4 regions of the Fusobacterium sp. genome follow, and region 3 is predicted to be linked to each of the others. Evidence: riboswitches for the same ligand, from Rfam matches in the RefSeq annotation. Region 3 holds a riboswitch; each other region holds the start of a gene.
The links. A riboswitch is a leader RNA that binds a small molecule or an ion and turns the genes downstream of it on or off. The one in region 3 is predicted to bind cobalamin.
Positions count from the first base shown of each region.

Region 1 (3,200 bases), on a different contig from region 3:
CTACTGTTATTTCTTTTGGAGCTGCAATTATAGATGTCGAAATACCAGTAAATATTCCTAAAACCATCATCCCCATTAAAATAATTCTGCTGATAAATTTTTTACTTTTCATTTTCATTCCCTCTTCTCCTCCTTATATTTTTAGTTTTCCTTAGGATCTAAAATATCACGAATGCTGTCACCCAGCATATTGAATATTATTACTACTGCTATTATAGCTATTCCTGGATACATTATCAGCCAAGAGGCTTTTGTTATATATGTTCTTCCCTCATTCAACATCAATCCCCATTCTGGAGTTGGTGCCTGTGCTCCAAATCCTAAAAAAGATAATGACGCAAGTTCTAACATCATTGTTCCTATATCTGTAGTAGCTGTTACAATCATTGTTGGTATCATATTAGGGATTAAATATCTTTCTATTATTTTACCTGTTCTTGCTCCTCCCACAATAGCTGCCTCTATATACATATTGTTTTTAATTTTCAAAACTAGGCTTCTTGCCAGTCTTGCATATTTTGGCCAGCTTACCAATGCTATAGCAAGCACTGCATTAGTCATGCTTGGTCCTAATAGTCCAGCTACTGCTATTGCTAAAACTAATCCAGGAAATGAAATCATCATATCTGCAAATCTCATAATAATTGTATCTATGATACCTCCAAAATATCCTGCCAGTATTCCAAAACCTGTTCCTAGTAAAAATACAACTGATACCAAAGTAAATGTCATTATTAATGATGGTCTTGTTCCATAAACTATTCTTGAAAATATATCTCTTCCTAATCTGTCTGTTCCCCACATATATTTTTCACCAGGTGGAATCAGAGAATCAGTCATTATTGCATCATAAGGATTTTTAACTGCAATCCATGGAGCAAAAACAGCTATTAATACAACCATTAATGCCAATATAGAAAAAAATACAAACTGCTTATTTTTCATTAATCTTTTTAGTAAATCCATTTTAATGTTTCTCCCCCAATCTAGGATCTAAATATTTGTATGAACCATCAACTATTAGATTTATCAGCATATAAAACAATGCTATAAATAAAACATATCCCTGCACTAATGGATAGTCATGAGTAGAAATTGCTCTTACAGCCATACTCCCCATTCCAGGCCAGTTATATACTATTTCTACAACTGCTGTTCCACTCAATAAACTTCCTAGAGACAATCCTAAAAGTGTTACTAAAGGAAGCAATACATTTGGGAGAACATGTTTAATCATTATTACTCTTTCACTCATTCCTCTTATCCTTGCACCAGTCACATATTCCTGCCTTAATTCATCTAATACTGTTGTTCTAACCTGTCTTGTATATTTTGCAGACATTGCTAGAGCCAATGTTACTGCTGGAAGTATTAAAGCTTTTAAATTTGCTGTTCCACCAGCTATTGGCACAAGTTTTAATTTTACTCCAAATATACTTAGAAATATTAATCCCAGCCAAAAACTTGGAACTGATATTCCTATAAAAGTAAATCCTCTTACAAAATAATCTATTTTTTTATTTCTATTTACTGCTGCTAGTATACCTAATGGTATTGATATTACAACCATTAAAATCAATGATGATGCTGCCAATTTAAAAGTTATAAAGAAATTAGAAATAAGTTTTCCCCACACTGGAACCTTTAAAGAATAAGAATATCCCATATCTCCTCTGCATATTTTCAAAAGCCATTCTCCATATTGAGTTAAAAATGGCTTATCTAACCCCAATTCTATTCTCGTTTGTGTCAAAAGTTCTGGTGTTGGAATATTCCCACAAGCAGTCAGCATAATTTCTGCTGGATCTCCAGGAGATAAATATATCAATGCAAATGTTAAAAAACTTATACCAAACAGAACAATTCCTATTTGAAGTATTTTTTTTAAAAAACTTTTTCCATTCATCAGATTTTCCTCTCCTCAATTCTAACTTTAATATATTTATTTTTCCAAAAATTAAAATAAAAAAATCAACTCCTTATACCTAAAATTTTAAAATAGAGATTCTCTTTATTTTTAAAATTTTAGTCTTAAAGAATTGATTATTTTCAATAATTATAAATATTATTTTTTAATAAATATATCTTATTATATAATAATTCATCACTATTATCTCCCCGATAAAAGTTAAAACTAAAATTAGATAAGTCTCCTGGCTTGATTTCACTTTACTCCTATCCCTTCCCAGAATTTTCCAGTGGTTTTAATAGTTTCATCAATCTTACAGTAGCGGGGGCTGCGTAGGAGTTTAACCTACTTCCTCTTTTAAGCTATAAGCACCTAATTTATACATCTATTCTAATAAGAATTAAATCATGTATATTATTTTTTGTCAACTTTTTTATACTAAAAAAGTATATATCTTCCCTTTTAAGCATGAGACAGCAATGAAAACATAAGTTTATTGTCTATAAAAAGATTTTCTTTACTGTTTAAAACAAATAATGTATCATCATTTTCTATTTTTGTACCACAATAGTTCTTACATTCCTTTGGAGTAAATCCCAGAACTACCTGTTTAATACCTTCGAATCCAATACTAAAAATTATTTCTTCCATAGAATAATTATCACTGCCAAAAATATCAAAACATGTTAAAATATCTTCATTCTTTATTGCTATACATACTGTATCATACTTTTTCGAATAATATATATGCTCTTTCATAAAAAAACTGCAATAAAACATAAGCAACCCATAATTATTATTCATTGAAAATGCTGAAAAAGGATTAGACTTTTCATAATATTTTTTCAATATAAAATTATCCTCTGAATTACTCATTTCAAGTTTTCTAAATTCTCTTTTCATTGCTGAAAAAGGCAAACTATATTGATACTCTGCTGCCTTTACAAATCCAAATTTTGGATAAAAGTTAAGAACATTGGAATTTGCAAACAAATAAACAGCATCACATTTTTCTCTCCATTCTGAAATAATTTCTCTAATCAACTGAGATGAAAATCCCCTATTTCTATATTCTGGATCAGTCATTACAGTTCCTAATTGTATATAACGTTTTGATTTATTTTCCCACACTGTATCTATAATATTTACAGATACATTTGCAACTACTTTCTTTCCATTTTCTGCTAATACATATGGAATATATTTATCTGTCCAAAATCCATTTTGATGCCAATTTTCAAAAGAAAGATCAAATACTTTTTCTGCAAGTTTTATAAAACTTCTACGAAGA
Region 1 covers NZ_JAWDXO010000003.1:143,980-147,179, forward strand. Annotated here, with positions in the region: gene E6771_RS02895 (ABC transporter substrate-binding protein) at 1-118, opposite strand, end outside; gene nikC (nickel transporter permease) at 142-966, opposite strand; gene nikB (nickel ABC transporter permease) at 968-1,906, opposite strand; cobalamin riboswitch at 2,126-2,300, opposite strand; gene E6771_RS02910 (GNAT family N-acetyltransferase) at 2,372-3,200, opposite strand, start outside.
Region 1: another riboswitch for cobalamin. It lies ahead of nikB (nickel ABC transporter permease); the one in region 3 lies ahead of E6771_RS09565 (ABC transporter substrate-binding protein).

Region 2 (3,200 bases), on a different contig from region 3:
ATACTCTTTTTTAGGATAGAAATTTTCTAAAAGCACTTTTTATACCTTTTCAACTTTTCAGAGCTAGTTTTCATTTTAAATTAACAGATTCTCTATTTAAAATTTAAAGTTTTTAATATTTTATCTTGAGATTTTACTTTATTTTCAAGATCATCATTGTTGTAATATATAAATTCATATACCACCCAATCCAGTGGTAAATTTTCTAATATTTTTACTATTCTTATATCTTCAAAAGGAAGATGTTGATCTATCTGACTTACATGACTATATATATTGTTCAAGGTTTCCTCTCTTTCAATCAACGAATTTTTATGTCTTTCTATAGCATCACTTAAATATTTTCCAGAAAGAGAAAAATTCAAATGAACACCTTTTATATATTTTTTTAATTCCCCTATCTCATCAATATTTTTCTCAATATATTCTATCCCTTCATCCATTGTTCTAAGTTTTGGCTCATTATTCAACATATGTCCTGTATCAAGCATAAATCCAATATTTTTATATTTTATATTATTTAATAAAAACTCTATTTCTTTTTTTGAAGTTAATCTAAGTCCTGGCCACCATAAATTTTCCAAAAGAAGTTTAAATTTATACTTTTTATCTTCAAAGATATCATTCAGCAATGCTACAACATTTTGAAGAACATCTCTATCTGAATATGGAAATTCATATATTAAGCTTCCTTCATCATCTACATAACAGGCATGAAATACAACATATTCCACTTCAAGTTTTTCTGCCGTTTTCAGTTCTTTTTTATAATAATCAATTAATTCCTCTCTGCTATTTCCGCCACACCAATAAAATATTTCCTGTTTCTCTTTAAATTTTTCTCTAAGTATTTCATATTTTCCAAGATAAATATCTAGCCACATAGGAAAAAACCTCATATGATACCCTTCTATTAAATTATTTAAAGAAGCATTATCTTTCTGCAAATCAAATTTGATAAGTTCAAATCCTTTAAAGTTGTACTTATCACAATAATATTTCATCATTTTTTTATTTTCTTCATTAGTAGAAAAATCTGTTATATTAAGTATCTTTCTCATTGAAAACCCTCCAAATAAAAAATCCAATAAAATAGTTTCCCTACCTTATTGGATAAATATATTCTCATATATCTTTCTCTATTGGTAAGTCTCCTGACTCAGATTCACCCTACTTTCACGCCTTCCCAGTTTCCCAGTGGCATATCATGATTTCGTCCTCTATACAGTAGCTTTCGCTGTGTGGGATTTACACCCAACTTCCTTTATTAAGCTCAAATAAGCACCTATTTCTATTTTTTATCAACTTAATAATATAATTTTTTAATATTTTTGTCAATATCTTTAAAGTTACATTCAAATATTAAAAGTTTTGTATCTTATCCATATATTTTTTAGCTGTTGAAATTATACATAAAACTATGATACCATTAAATTGAAAGAAAATATCAATAGAGGTGTATTATGCATAAAAAAATTATGATACAAGGAACTGGTTCATCTGTTGGAAAGAGCATCATTACTGCTGGATTATGTAGAATTTTTGCTCAAGATGGATATAGAGTTTCTCCTTTTAAATCTCAAAATATGGCCCTTAATTCCTTTGTGGATATTGATGGATTGGAAATGGGAAGAGCTCAGGTTGTACAAGCTGAAGCAGCTATGGAACTCCCTAGAGTCTTTATGAATCCAATACTTTTAAAACCTAATTCTGATAATAACTCACAAATTATCATTGAAGGAATTCCTGATACAAATATGAATGCTGCAGATTATTTTTCCAATTCTAGGGAATTGAAACTCATTGCAAAAAGAAATTATGAAATAATAGAAAATAATTTTGATATTGGAGTTCTTGAAGGTGGAGGAAGTTCAGCTGAAATTAATCTTAGAAAATGGGATTTGGTAAATATGGGAATGGCCGAACTTGTAGATGCTCCTGTTATTTTAGTTGGAAATATTGAAACTGGTGGAGTTTTTGCTTCACTTTATGGAACCATTGCCTTACTTGATGAAAATGACAGAAAAAGAATAAAAGGAGTCATCATCAACAAATTTAGAGGCGATTTAGAGCTTTTAAAACCTGGTATAGATATGTTTGAAAAAAAGCTGAAAGATGAAGGAATGGATATTAAAGTTTTAGGTGTAGTTCCTTATAAAAAACTTGATATTGAAGAAGAAGATGTTTTAGCTAAAAAACTGACTACTAATACCAATGAAAAACGAGATATAAATATTAGTGTAATCAGAACTAATAAAATGTCTAATTATACAGATTTTGATGCTTTAAGTCAATATTCAGATGTAGCACTAAATTATATATACAGTCCTGAGCAACTTGGGGAAGAAGATATAATTATTCTACCTGGAAGTAAAAATACTCTTTCTGATCTTGAGTTATTAAAAGCTAATGGTATTTTTGATAAAATAAAAAAATTATATTCTACTGGAACTACAGTAGTAGGTATATGTGGCGGTTTTCAAATGATGGGAAAAGAAATTTTTGACCCACATCATATTGAAAGCGATATAGAAAAAACTGAAGGTTTTGGAATAATGGATACTGTTACTACAATGGATAAAACAAAATATACAAAGCAAGTAGAAAAAACTCTTTCTGAATCCGACTGTGAGCTATTATATGGATGCAATGGACTTCATATAAAAGGCTATGAGATTCATCAGGGAGTTACACATGGAAATGAGAAAAATCTTACTGTTGAAACTGATTATACTGTACTTGCAAAAGATAATGCTTTTGGAACATATATACATGGTATTTTTGATAATAGTAAGTTTACCAGAACGTTTTTAAATAATATCAGAAAGAAAAAAGGATTAAATATGTTGGATGAACTTTTTGAATTTTCTGAATTTAAAGAAAATGAATATAATAAATTAGCTGATTTACTTAGAAATAATTTAGATATAGATGCAATATACAATATTTTAAAATAATTTTTTATTGACATATCTGATTTTTTTTAGTAGTATAACTTAGATAAAAAATAAAACTGGGGGAAATAAAATGTTATTGAGGCATGAAAGGCATGGTATATCTAACTTATAAAATTAATATTCCACTTTCAATGGCTGACTGATTAGATTTCTTTTGGAAAAGATTAAAGATACAATTTTTATCTTTATGAGCATAAAAAAGTTTTTTAGCCAATAGTATATCTATTGGCTTTTTTATTAAAA
Region 2 covers NZ_JAWDXO010000040.1:25,721-28,920, reverse strand. Annotated here, with positions in the region: gene E6771_RS13635 (sugar phosphate isomerase/epimerase) at 93-1,061, opposite strand; cobalamin riboswitch at 1,127-1,304, opposite strand; gene E6771_RS13630 (cobyric acid synthase) at 1,464-2,957, shown strand; gene E6771_RS13625 (hypothetical protein) at 3,064-3,200, opposite strand, start outside.
Region 2: another riboswitch for cobalamin. It lies ahead of E6771_RS13635 (sugar phosphate isomerase/epimerase); the one in region 3 lies ahead of E6771_RS09565 (ABC transporter substrate-binding protein).

Region 3 (3,200 bases):
ACTTTCCCATAAGTATAGTCTATTCCTGATATCACCTTATTCTTTCCCTGTGTATATTTAAACTTCAAAATATTATTTAAGTCAGAAAGATCTTTTTGCAGTGTATCACTTTTCCCATCTATATGTTTTTCTTGATAGCTTAATTGCTCTGAAATTTCCAGATTTTCATTTTTATATGTGTATGCTCCTAAAAATCTATTGGTTTCACTAAACATCCAATCATTTAAATTTTCTGCCTGTTCTCTGTTTTCATCTAATTTCTCTTGAGTTAATTTTCCTGGCAATCTTTTATAGCTATTGTTGTAGCTATATTTAAATAATATACTATTTTTTTCATCAAGCTGACTATTTATACCTAATTCTACATTTTCATATTTTGATCTTGAATTTTCTCTATATCCATCACTTTTTTTATTTAGATAATTTCCAAATATTGCTGTATTACCTACAACAGTATTAAAATCAACTGTTCCCTTAGCACCTTTGTGTGATTCAATCTGTGTTCCTAGAACAAGCCTATCTTTTCCAATTCCATTTTTAGTTATGATATTTATTACTCCTCCAACTGTATTATCTCCATATACTACTGAAGTATTAGCTGGTATTACTTCTATTTTTTCAATAGATTCAATAGGGATAGAATATAAATCTGGTGCTCCCCAATCAAAAGGATTTATTCTTATCCCATCTACAATAACAGCTGTATTTCTATTATATTGTTTCCCTTGCCCTCTGATATCCACTACTCCATTTCCATCATACCCTTCTGCTATTTTTATTCCAGGTACCATTTTTAAAGCTTCTGGTATTGATTGTGCTCCACTTTCTTGAATATCATCAGAAGTCACTGTATAAATAGTTTTAGATGTATTTCTCACAGTGTTATAAAAACCTTCCCCTGATATAACTGAATCTTCCAATTTTACTGATAAATCTTCTGATGAGGCAAAATTCATTGCTGATAACACAAAGAATAATACTACTGTTTTTTTCATCTAAATCTCCCCTTTGATACTTATCTCCACATTATGAAACATTTTTGCTAGTTTTTTAACTGCATCTATATTTCTTATTCCTGCTGATATATCTACTAACCCTATCACTGCAAATCTCTCATTTTTTACTGCATCCAATTCTTTTATAGGTGATTTTTCTTTCAAATATTCTATTTTTTTATCAATAGTATTATCTCCATAATCTATAATCAATATCATATCAGGATCCTCTATCAATACTTTTTCCCAAGTTCCATTTCCAAAACTTGCCCTAATATCCTTAAATATATTTTCTCCTCCAGCCAGTTCTATAACAGTATTTCCTATTCCACTTCCTCCAACAACAAAGGGAGCTGTTTCTCCTCCATCATATGGGAATATTCTTATCTTCTCTTTTGGGAGTTTTTCTTTTATTTTTTCAAGATTCTCTTTCATAGTGAAAACAATATTTTCAGCATTTTTTTCTTTATCAAATATCTTTCCCAATTCCGTAATATCGCTGAATACATCATTTATATCACTGCTTTCCAAAGACTTCATAAAAAATACTTCTACTCCATTGCTATTTAATTCTTCTACTGTTCCTAAATTAGCTGGTGCACTTAGTGATTTCCATCCTGTAACAAAATCAGGATTTACTGAATAAAATGTTTCTTTACTTGGATATTTATTTGATAATATAGGAATCTTTTTATACTTTTCTTCCAATTCTGGAAGTATTGCATTATCAAGGAAAGCTGTTCCTGCCATCTGGTTCTCTGCTCCTATGGCAAGAAGAATTTCAGTAGTAAATTGTGATGCTGACACAGCTCTTTGTGGAACTTTTCCAAAGACAATTGTATTTATTGTAAATATTAATAAAAATAATTTTTTTAACATATCTTTCTCCAAAAAATAAAAAAACCGTTCTTAAAATAAAAAGACGGCATAAGAATACCTTATCCGTCCTCGCAGATATAGAATAAATAAATCTTTGGTAGGTCTCCTGACTTGACTTCATCTTACTTACATCCTTCCCAGCTATAGCCAGTGGAATTTGCTTTCATCCATCTCACAGTGGCGGGACCATACAGGATTTAAACCTGTTTCCCTTTTAATCAACTAAATGAACCATAGATTCTATTATATTTTTACATTTTGATTAATTATACAATACTTCATTTTTTTAGTCAAACGAATAATTAAAAATTTTCTGCTGTCCATATTTCAAATTATATTTTTTTATATAACTTTTTATTGCTTTTATTCTTGTCTCTATTTCGATTTTTGAAATATGTCAATTTTAATTGACATTAAATAATTGTTCTAGTATAATCATCAGTGTAATAAAATATATTTAGGTGCTTTTTGTAAAGCTTAATAGAGGAAGATGGGTGAAAATCCCACACAGCGAAAGCTGCTGTATGGTGGACGAAATCACATTATGTCACTGGGAAACTGGGAAGACGTGAAAGTAGAATGAAACTAAGTCAGAAGACTTACCAAATAGTCAAATATCATTGTTTTTATAAGTGCTTTTTTACTTTTTAAACATATTTTTAAATTGACTCTCTAGTAAGGTAGATACTCTATTTTATTAGAGTTTTTTTATTTCTAATAAATAATATCTATCATTTCTACCAAAGTGCCTGAATTTTTATTATTAAATATTAAAAATATGGAGGAAAGAAATGTACAAAAAAATTGGAATTTTAGCTTTGGTTCTAAGCTCATCTGTATACGCTGAAGAAATACAAAGCACAAAACTTAATGAAAGTGTTATTTCTACTGAAAACTTTGAAACTACAGTAAGAAATACTGCTGCTAACATTACAATAGTTACAGCACAGGAAATTGAGGAAAAAGGAGCACAAGATTTAGCAGCTGCTCTTAGAATGGTTCCTGGAATAATGGCTAAAAATTACTATGGAAATATTGCTTTTGATATTGGTGGATACAGTTCTGTTCATGCAGAAAGAAACTCTATTATTACATATGATGGAGTAAGAATTTCAAGTGCTGAAGCTAGTAATATTCCTATAAGTTCTATTGAGAGAATAGAGGTTATTCCTAATGGTGGGGGAATTCTTTATGGAGATGGTGCTTCTGGAGGAGTTATCAATATACTTTCTAAAAATATTTTTGGAAAAGATAGTGATAAAAAAATATCTGGAAATATGGAGTTTCTTCAAGTGTAAAGGCTACTGATAAATTAGCTTTAAAAGT
Region 3 covers NZ_JAWDXO010000020.1:50,831-54,030, reverse strand. Annotated here, with positions in the region: gene E6771_RS09570 (TonB-dependent receptor) at 1-995, opposite strand, end outside; gene E6771_RS09565 (ABC transporter substrate-binding protein) at 996-1,874, opposite strand; cobalamin riboswitch at 1,953-2,125, opposite strand; cobalamin riboswitch at 2,317-2,496, shown strand; gene E6771_RS09560 (TonB-dependent receptor plug domain-containing protein) at 2,666-3,172, shown strand; gene E6771_RS09555 (TonB-dependent receptor) at 3,142-3,200, shown strand, end outside.

Region 4 (3,200 bases), on a different contig from region 3:
TTTTTTTATTAGAAGCTTTATATAGTATTTTTTCTAAAAAGCTAATAAATTTTCCTATAATCCTGACAGGATGTGGAAACCAATGAGGATCACCAAATATCAAATCCATTACATATGCAATTCCATATTTCATTATAAAATTCATCTTCTACTCACCTAGTATTTCATATATTTTTTTCATATCTAAATTTTTTCTAAATATTTTTTCAAGTTTATCAAATTCCTGTTCTCTATATTCATCAAAGGTTATTCCTGCTTCCATTTTTTCCAAGCCTTTTTTCTCTCTTATCTTATTTAATATACTTCTTGTCACTTCTTCATTATCAAATATTCCATGAAGATATGTTCCAAATATATTATCTTTTACCACTGCAACTATATGATCATCATTTGTCACTACTCTTTCATTTCCAGCTGTAACTCCTTGATGTATCTCATAGCCTTTTATTTTTATTCCATTTAATCCTGAAATAATCCCAGTTGTATTATTAAATTCTCCTGAATACTGAGTTGTATTTTTTTCTTTTTCCATTATAGTTTCCATATCTAATATACCTAATCCTGGTATCTCTTTAATATCACTTTCAATTCCATATGGGTCTTTTACTCTTTCTCCAAGCATTTGGAAACCACCACATATTCCTATTATTACAGTTCCTTTTCTTGAAGCTTTTATAATCTCAACAGCGATTCCTCTATCCTTTAAATCTTTCAGGTCATCTATTGTATTTTTAGAACCAGGTATGACAATTATATCTTCATCTCCTAATTCTTCTGCTGAAGTTATATAATTTATGCTTACATCTTCCTGTATACCTAAAGCATCTAAATCTGTAAAATTAGAAATATGTTTTAGTTTTATAACAGAAACCTTTATTCCCTTAGTATTTTTTGATTTTTTAAATTTATCTGTTAGACTATCTTCATCTTCTATATCTACATCACTGTATGGAAGCACGCCCACAATTGGAACTCCTGTAAGTTCTTCCAATTTTTTTAATCCTGGTTTAAGTATTTCTACATCTCCCCTAAATTTATTTATTATTACTCCCTTTACTCTGGCTCTTTCTTCTGGGGTCATAAGCATTATTGTTCCATATACAGAAGCAAATACCCCACCTCTATCTATATCTGCAACTAAAATTACAGGTGCATCTGCCATAGCAGCCATTCCCATATTGGCTATATCCTCTTCTTTAATATTAATTTCTACTGGACTTCCTGCTCCTTCTATTACACATATATCAAAGTTGTCTTTAATTTTATTGTATGAATTCATTAATTCTGGTTTCAAAGTAAGTTTAAATTTTCCATACTCCAATCCACTCATATTTCCAATAGATTTTCCATTTACTATAACTTGTATCTTTTTAGCAGTTGTAGGTTTCAGCAAAATTGGATTCATAAAAGCTTGAGGTTCAATTTTTCCAGCCATAGCCTGAACTACCTGAGCTCTCCCCATTTCATCTCCATCTTTTGTTATAAATGAGTTTAATGCCATATTCTGTGATTTGAAAGGGGCTACACTATATCCATCATTATAAAAAATCCTACATAGTCCTGTTACAGTTATACTCTTTCCAGCTCCAGATGATGTTCCTACTATCATTATATTTCTATGTTTCATAATCTACTCCCTCATGAATATTTTTATACTAAAAAAAGTATCAATTAAAAAATTGATACTGTCATTTTAAATATATTATTAGCCACTATAAAATACTCAAGCACTTTTTTTCTCCTCCAAATTTAATACTGGAGAGAAGTATAGTAAATATACACTTCCCGTCCCCGCAGGATAGTTAAAGTCTTTAAGGCAGGTCTCCTGACTCAGATTCATTCTACTAACAGCCCTTCCCGAAATATTTCAGTGGTTAACCTGTTTTCGTCATCTTCACAGTGGCGGGACCGTGTAAGTTTTTCACTTATCTTCCCTTTTAATCGCAGATATGCAAACCTTAAAAAATTTATTTTTCACATACTAATTATACAAATTATTAATACTTTAGTCAAGCTTTTTAAAGGCTTAAATCACTGAGAACTATGCAGAAAATGATTATATTGAGAGAAATTAATCTATTTAATTTATAAAACAAAAATAGGTATTTTATAAATAAAAACACATATAAATTTTAAAATTAATTTTATATTATTTTTACAGATATTTAATTATTCTATATACCTATTTTAAAAAAGAAGATTTTTTATCAAAATATCCAACTTTTTCATAGAAATATTCTGGATACAAAAGATATAAATATTTTTTTCCTCTGCTGCAGGCTACATAAAATAATCTTTTTTCTTCTTCTAGATTTTTTTCTCCAATATTGCTTGGAAATATTCCTTCCAGCAATGTTGGTATAAATACTGCTTCCCATTCCAATCCTTTGGAACTATGCACAGATAATAAAGAAACTTTTCCTTTGGTTATCTTCTTTTCAATATTTAAAATATTTCTTAATTCTTTTATATAGGTTTCTAAATCTTCTTTTTTTCTTATACTGCTTTTTACTTCTTTAAAAAAATCTATTTCTTCCTTAGAAAATACCGTTTTTATTTCAAGAATTTCAAATGTAAGCTTTTCACATTTATTTAATATTTCTTCTATGGAATAATTTGATATTTTATCACTTATTTTTATTAATTTATTTAATAATTTATCTTCAGTTTCTTTTTTTCTTGTTATGTTCAATACAGAATATGAATAATTTTTTGGTAGTATTCTTATTAATTCTTCCCATTTTAAAATATTTTCCTTATCATTCCATACCTCTAGTATTTTTAAATAAATATCTAAAGGACTTCCAAAAAAAATTTCTTTATCTTCTTGTAAATTAAAAGGTATATCTTTTTCTTTCATTAATCTTTCCAATTTATGAACTATATATTTATTACGATAAAGAACAGCTATTTCTTCATAGGGAATTCCTCTTTCCTCCAGTTCCTTTATTTTTCTGCAGATAAATTCCCCTTGCTTTTCTTCATTGAGAAAACTTATAATATGTGGATTTTCTCCTTTTTTCATAGTTCCTTTTGTATTTTTATTGTATTTCAAAAGAAAATCTTCAGATATTTTATTCACATATTGAATTATTTCATCACTGCTTCTATAATTTTTTTCTAATTTTATCAATTTACTGTTATGAAAATCTTTACCAAACCTAAGAATATTTTTAAAATCTGCTCCTCTAAATCCATAT
Region 4 covers NZ_JAWDXO010000004.1:93,858-97,057, forward strand. Annotated here, with positions in the region: gene cbiB (adenosylcobinamide-phosphate synthase CbiB) at 1-145, opposite strand, end outside; gene E6771_RS03390 (cobyric acid synthase) at 149-1,627, opposite strand; cobalamin riboswitch at 1,798-1,976, opposite strand; gene E6771_RS03395 (ATP-dependent helicase) at 2,183-3,200, opposite strand, start outside.
Region 4: another riboswitch for cobalamin. It lies ahead of E6771_RS03390 (cobyric acid synthase); the one in region 3 lies ahead of E6771_RS09565 (ABC transporter substrate-binding protein).